Linked DNA regions of Prochlorococcus marinus str. MIT 0912. Each later gene encodes a partner of the first gene's protein in a complex. Links are inferred from orthologs where the notes say so. Each region holds a gene or a part of one and is shown on either strand. Other genes may lie near its edges.

Region 1 (3,155 bases):
TCGAGTGATATGGCAACTCATTTGTTCTCCACTTTTCCACGACAGAGGATCAAAAGAAAAGAATTTATCTGAAGCATCGCTCAATTGCTCATCTAGGCAGTCAAGATCAATAGTTCGTCTATCGACGCGTGCAGGGGTTCCTGTTTTTAAACGATCAGTAGTAAAGCCTAACTTTTGCAATTCTTCAGTTAAGCCCTCAGAGGCTTGCTCACCTGCTCGACCTGCACTCATAGATTGATTCCCAATCCAAATTCTTCCTCCTAAAAAGGTTCCTGTTGTAAGTACAACTGCTTTGGCTTGAAAAACGCTTCCAAAATAGGTTTTAACTCCCTTTATAAATCCAATTCTCTCTTTCATGTCTCGTGTATTGTTTTCAATCTGATTGGGATAATGTTCGATTTCTAGTCCAGTAACCATTGCCTCTCTAATCTTTAAATTAGGGGTGTTTTGAAGGATTTTTAGCATTTCATGTGCATATAATCGCTTATCTGTTTGTGCTCTCAATGCTCTCACTGCAGGACCTCTGCTTGCGTTAAGGACCCTTTTTTGAAGAGCAGTTAAATCTGCTAATTTTCCAATTATTCCGCCTAAGGCATCAACTTCATGAACTAATTGACTTTTAGCTGGACCCCCGACAGCTGGGTTACAAGGTTGCCATGCAATTCGATCTAAATTAAGTGTAAATAAAGCAGTATTCAAACCTAATCTTGCTGAAGTCAGCGCAGCCTCGCAGCCTGCATGACCACCTCCGACAACGATTACGTCAAAACTTTCATTTGAAGATTGTTTAGTAATCATCTATTAAGCATTAGGACTTTAATTCTCGAACAATTAAGCAGCAAGATTTCTAAATCTAGTGAATTGGGGTTCAAAAAGTAATTTAACTGTTCCAACTGGCCCATTTCGGTGTTTTGTCACGATAACTTCTGTAATGCCTCTATCAGTAGTTTCTGGATTGTAATACTCATCCCTATAAATCATTAGAACCAAGTCCGCATCTTGTTCTATTGACCCAGATTCTCGTAGATCGCTTAGCATTGGTCTTTTATTGGTTCTTGATTCCACCCCTCTACTTAATTGAGATAAAGCGATGACAGGGACTTTAAGTTCTCTTGCCATACCTTTAAGACCTCGAGTGATTCTTGAGATTTCTTGAACTCGATTATCGGGTGAAGTACCTTCCATTAGTTGTAGATAATCAATAACAATTAGTCCAAGCTCTTTACCTTGTTCAGCAATGAGACGACGACATAAGGACCTCATCTCAAGAACACTTGAATTTGGTTTGTCGTCAATAAAGATTGGTAATTGACCAAGTGTATTAATACCTTGACCAAGTAATGGCCATTCATCTTGTTGCAACCGTCCTGTTCTTAATCGACTGCTTTCAATACCTACCTCGCTTGATAGCAGCCTGTAAGTTAGTTGCTCTTTACTCATCTCTAGACTGAATACACAAACAGGTAGGTCATGCAGTTGCGCTACGTTTTTAGCCAAATTAAGGACAATTGAAGTTTTTCCCATCGCTGGTCTTCCTGCCACAATTATTAGATCGCTCCTCTGAAGTCCTTGTGTCATTGCATCCAAATCGTAAAAATTAACCGGTATGCCTGCGACTGATGTACCAAGTGATCTACTTTCTATTTCATTGAACGTAGTTGTCAGAATTTCTGCAGTGGGTGTTAAACCTTTGGATGGTTGCTCTTGGCTAATAGCAAAAATCTTCTGTTCAGCTTGATCAATGGCTTCTTCCATGGGAAGACTTTGGTCAAAGCCTAATTTGATCACATCATTCCCAGATTTAATTAATTGTCTGCGCAGAAATTTATCGCTTATTAATTTGGCAACTTGTTCGATTGAAGCTGTAGATGTAACTCTTTCAACTAGTTCAACTAATCGGTTGTTGCCTCCCACTTTTTCTAAAGAATTTGTATCGGCAAGCCAAGCACTCATTGCTGTTAAATCTGTAGGCTTGCCTTGGCTATGAAGCATTAATGCAGTTCTATATATTTCTCGATGAGCAGATATGTAAAAAGCTTCAACTTGTAGCAAATCAGCTATTCGTCCTATCGCATCAGGATCCAATAAAATTCCACCAAGAACAGATTCTTCTGCTTCTAAATTTTGTGGTGGTATTTGGTCAGGTTGAGCTTCAAAACGAGGATTCTCAATCTTGGAATTGTTAAAAGCTCCAAAATCTCTAGCTTGTTTTGAAAAATCCCCATTGTTTGATGAGGGGGTGCTTATCATTTATTGCTTGATGGACAAGGACACCTACTTTGGCTTGTTCAGGCAAAGATGCAACTATTAGTAACTTGTAACTTCAAGGTTTATCTCAGCATTGACCTCGTTATGAAGCTTGATTTGCACTTTATATTTCCCAACACCATGTATCTCAGGGACAGATATGTCTCTACGATCTATATCTTTTTTAGTAGCTTCTTTTACAACTTCTGCTACATCTCCATTCGTCACTGTTCCAAATAAGACACCATCCTCTCCTACTTGTTTTTTGACAGTAAATCTTCCAATTGTTGTCAGAGCTGTTTGGAAATCAATAGCTTCTTGTTTTTTTGCTGCTTCTTTTTCTGCTTGTTTTGCTCTTCTGTGCTCAACTTGTTTTAAAACAGTTGGAGTAACTGGTAATGCTTTTTTGTTGGGTAATAAAAAGTTTCTTGCAAAACCAGGAGCAACCTCAACAAGGTCACCATCTTTGCCAAGACTTTTTATGTCTTCATTTAGAACTACTTGAACTCGCTTAGCCATGGATCGAAATAAATTAATTCTATTTAGTTGTTGTTAGTAATATTACGACGCGATAGGGAGTCTAATTTTTTTGGCTAAGCCAATTGCTTTCAAAAAGCGTATGTGTTGCCAAGTTAAATCTATTTGATTTCGTTGAAGACCATGCTTCGCTGAATTAGGAAAAGCATGATGATTATTGTGCCATCCTTCTCCAAATGTAAGTGCTGCCACCCATTTATTATTTTTGGAATTATCCCCACTCTCATATGCAATAGAACCCCAACAATGAGTTGCTGAATTAACTAGCCAAGTTATGTGATAAACAAAAACAAGTCTTAGAGGAATTCCCCATAGGACCATTGCCCATCCTCCAACACCAGCTGATTCGCCAATTAAATAAAGAGTCGCAC
Region 2 (3,298 bases), 990 kb from region 1 along the record:
TCATTAAGGCCCCTAATATCGCAATGATTATTGCTAAGGCTGTCTCTGTAATATTATTGTTAGAGTTAAATTCTGGTTGACTAACTAATACAATTCCTATCCAACCTATAATGATTGAATATAGTATTCTCTTTAATATAAACTCCTTTAGAATTATGTATGCACATATCACCGTAAAAGTAGGATAAATGTATTGTATTACGGTCGCTGTTGCTATGGGTAATATTGTAAGAGCTTTGAAGATACAAAATAGTGCAACTGTTCCTAGAAAACCCCTCGTAATCAATAATCTTTTCTGATAACCCCAAGGGTTTATTTTATTTTTATATAAGAAAAATCTTGTTATTATTATACTTATAGTAGCCCTAGCAAAAACAAGTTCTGAAATAGGTATCCTTCCTCCAATAGCCTTAACACAAACACTCATAAGGCTAAAGGCAAATCCGCTACCTATTAAAAATTTGACCCCTTTTAAATTTTTTTCATCTGTAAACTGTTTTTCTCTCAATTTCTAAATCTCTTAACTAAATATTTAAAGATCAATTAAAATTATTATATGGCATCTGCTCGACTACATCCAAGGACTATTGAGTCTGTTAAAGAGCGTGTAGATATTGTTGATGTAGTTGGTGAACACGTTGTCTTAAAGAAAAAAGGTAAAGAATATGTTGGAATATGCCCTTTTCATGATGATAGTAAGCCTTCAATGTCAGTAATTCCTGGCAAGCAGTTTTATTATTGTTTTTCATGTGGAGCTGGTGGTAATGCGATTAAATTTTTGATGGAGTTTCAGAGGCAAAGTTTTAGTGATGTTGTGCTTGAACTGGCTAAAAAATATCAAGTACCAATTGATACAGTTGAAGGACCTCAGCAAGAAAGACTCAAGCATCAGATTTCACGTAGAGATACACTTTATCGTGTTTTGAAACTTGCTACAGGTTGGTTTAGAAATCAATTAAATTCTCCATGTGGAGAAAATGCTCTTAATTATCTTAAAAATAAACGTCATTTAAGTGATGGTACTCTAATCAATTTTGAGCTTGGATTCGCACCAGATAACTGGGATTCATTGCTCCAATATTTTGTAAATATAGAAAAAGTCAGTGTTGAGATTCTTGAATCGGCAGGATTAATTGTTCCTCGAAAGGGAGGTAATGGTTTTTATGACAGATTTCGTAATCGTATTATTGTTCCTATACATGACAGGCAAAAAAGAGTTATTGGTTTTGGAGGGCGAAGTCTTGATGGTTCAGAACCTAAGTATTTAAATTCACCTGAGACTGAAATCTTCGAAAAAGGTAAAAATCTTTTTGGTTTAGACAAATCAGCTCTTTCAATTAGGAAAAAAGATTATGCAGTTGTTGTTGAAGGATATTTTGATGTAATGGCACTTCATGATTCTGGTATTACAAATGTTGTTGCCTCTTTGGGAACTGCATTAAGTAGCAATCAAATAACGCTTCTTTCTCGTTCTACAGATAGTAAAAAGATCCTTCTTAATTTTGACTCAGACAATGCGGGAATACGAGCTGCTAATCGAGCTATTAGTGAGGTAGAAAACCTTGCTATTCAAGGTCAGCTTGACTTAAGAGTTCTTCAATTACCTTCAGGTAAAGATCCAGATGAGTTCCTTAAGGATAATCCACCATCCGAATATGAAGCATTAGCAAATAAATCACCTCTCTGGATGGATTGGCAAATAGATCAATCATTGAAGGATTTAGATTTAAATCAATCTGACCAATTTCAGGAAGCTGTTAGTGCTTTAGTAAGTCTTCTTGGCAAGCTACCACAAACTGCTATCAGAACTCATTATCTACAGAAGGTCGCGCAGCGTCTTAGTGGAGGTCAAGGTAGATTCGCTCTACAACTAGAGGAAGATTTACGCAATCAAATTAGTGGCCAAAGATGGCATGGTCGTTCTAAGAAATATGATAAACCTCAAGAAATTAGTCTAAGAGAAAGAAGCGAAGCAGATATACTTTTTACTTATATTCACTGTCCTAATTATCGATCTTATATTCGTTATGAATTGCGGCTAAGGGACTTAGATAATTTTACAATCAATCATCATAGAGCAATATGGTCAACTATAAGTAATATTGAGGAGGATAAGTTCGGTTCTGATACTGTTGAGAATATTAATCGTTCTAATGATTCAAATAATATTTTAGCTGATGTCGATTTAATTAAAAACTTGTTAGATAACTTCCTCATTAATGATAATGAACATCTTCCTAAACTTAACCCTTTTTTAGAGAGCACTGAACTTCGCTTAGCTACACTAAGCGACCCCGAGTCCCTTATTCGTGGATCTCTAGCTGCTCTTGAAAAGCAAAAATCTTTAAAGCGTTGTAGACACTTAATTGAGGCATGGAGCTCTCAACGATTACAAACTCTTGAAAACTGTATTGCCTCTCTTATTGTTCAGGAAACTTCTCAACCTAGTAATACATCTGATATGGAACAGAAAGTTATTAGCATGTTTGAAGAGTTAAATAATGAAGCTATAAACTTTCAACAACTTTATTATGCTGAGAGAAAACATATATTAAATTTAGATAAACAGCGATGTTATAAATGATTTTATATAGTTATATTTATCAATGAAAAACTCCTCTCCATTTAAATTAGATGAATGTTTTTTATCTAATGAACTTTGGCCTAATTTTATCAACAAAATTGGATTTATTAAAGCAAATTTAGCTATACGTCAAGCTCTCGATCTTCAGAGAATGCAGGGATCGACTTCTACTCTCCCTGTTCTTATCCTCGAGACCTGTGGAACTGCTCTTATTAATTCCAAGGCTGTTAAGACTTATATTGGTCTTTCTTACTTAGATCAAGGAATGGTTTTGATTTTTAGTAGTAAATTAAATGCCATTCAATTACTTAGAGAAAATTAATATAACTAATTATAGACAATATTTTTTTAATTCTTTCTCTACTAATTTTGGTTTATCTTCTAATATATATGCTTGCCTCTCTTTTTCTTCCTCTCCAGATATTTTTATAGATCCATTTAAGGCCTTCATCTTTGAGGCATTCATTAAAAACTTTTTCTCTATTTTTAATATATTTCCATTATTGCATTCTTGAGCAACATGAACAGCTTCATGTCTTAATGCTTTTTTTATATGTAAGGCTGTCCTTTCGAATATATCTTTATCTCTTTTTTTTATAAGCGTATAACCCTCTCTCCTTTTAGCATTTTTTGTACAAAGTACGATTACTTTCCTTCTCTTCTCTAAAAAACCTACATAGTCATTACTTAATAAACATAGTGGTGTATTTTCTT

Evidence for each region.
Region 2: the proteins of dnaB (region 1) and dnaG are in contact, whole or in part, in a crystal structure (PDB 2R6A), measured with the Geobacillus stearothermophilus proteins. The link is inferred for Prochlorococcus marinus str. MIT 0912 from one-to-one orthologs. Residues at the interface, in WP_033016901.1 of Geobacillus stearothermophilus: Ser13, Glu15, Ala16, Gln18, Glu91, Leu92, Asp94, Ala95, Val96, Pro97, Thr98, Ala99, Ala100, Asn101, Tyr104, Tyr105, Ile108; in WP_049624496.1 of Geobacillus stearothermophilus: Lys456, Leu457, Leu458, Pro459, Ala460, Asn463, Ala464, Leu467, Leu535, Leu536, Ile537, Ala538, Gln544, Glu545, Asp548, Tyr549, His552.

What each region holds. Positions count from the first base shown.
Region 1 is NZ_CP114783.1:1,251,979-1,255,133, reverse strand. Bases 42-2,862 are described here. They hold dnaB (replicative DNA helicase), read right to left. Parts: upstream 2,251-2,862; coding sequence 832-2,250; downstream 42-831. Other genes in these bases: O5640_RS07330 (acyl-CoA desaturase), read right to left, coding at 2,809-2,862; rplI (50S ribosomal protein L9), read right to left, coding at 2,308-2,766; mnmG (tRNA uridine-5-carboxymethylaminomethyl(34) synthesis enzyme MnmG), read right to left, coding at 42-798. Also shown: more of mnmG, read right to left, coding at 1-41; more of O5640_RS07330, read right to left, coding at 2,863-3,155. UniProt on the Escherichia coli protein: The main replicative DNA helicase, it participates in initiation and elongation during chromosome replication. Travels ahead of the DNA replisome, separating dsDNA into templates for DNA synthesis.
Region 2 is NZ_CP114783.1:266,216-269,513, forward strand. The notes cover bases 107-3,070. They hold dnaG (DNA primase), read left to right. Parts: upstream 107-556; coding sequence 557-2,584; downstream 2,585-3,070. Other genes in these bases: O5640_RS01405 (DMT family transporter), read right to left, coding at 107-508; O5640_RS01415 (hypothetical protein), read left to right, coding at 2,607-2,906; O5640_RS01420 (serine hydroxymethyltransferase), read right to left, coding at 2,916-3,070. Outside these bases: more of O5640_RS01405, read right to left, coding at 1-106; more of O5640_RS01420, read right to left, coding at 3,071-3,298. UniProt on the Escherichia coli protein: RNA polymerase that catalyzes the synthesis of short RNA molecules used as primers for DNA polymerase during DNA replication.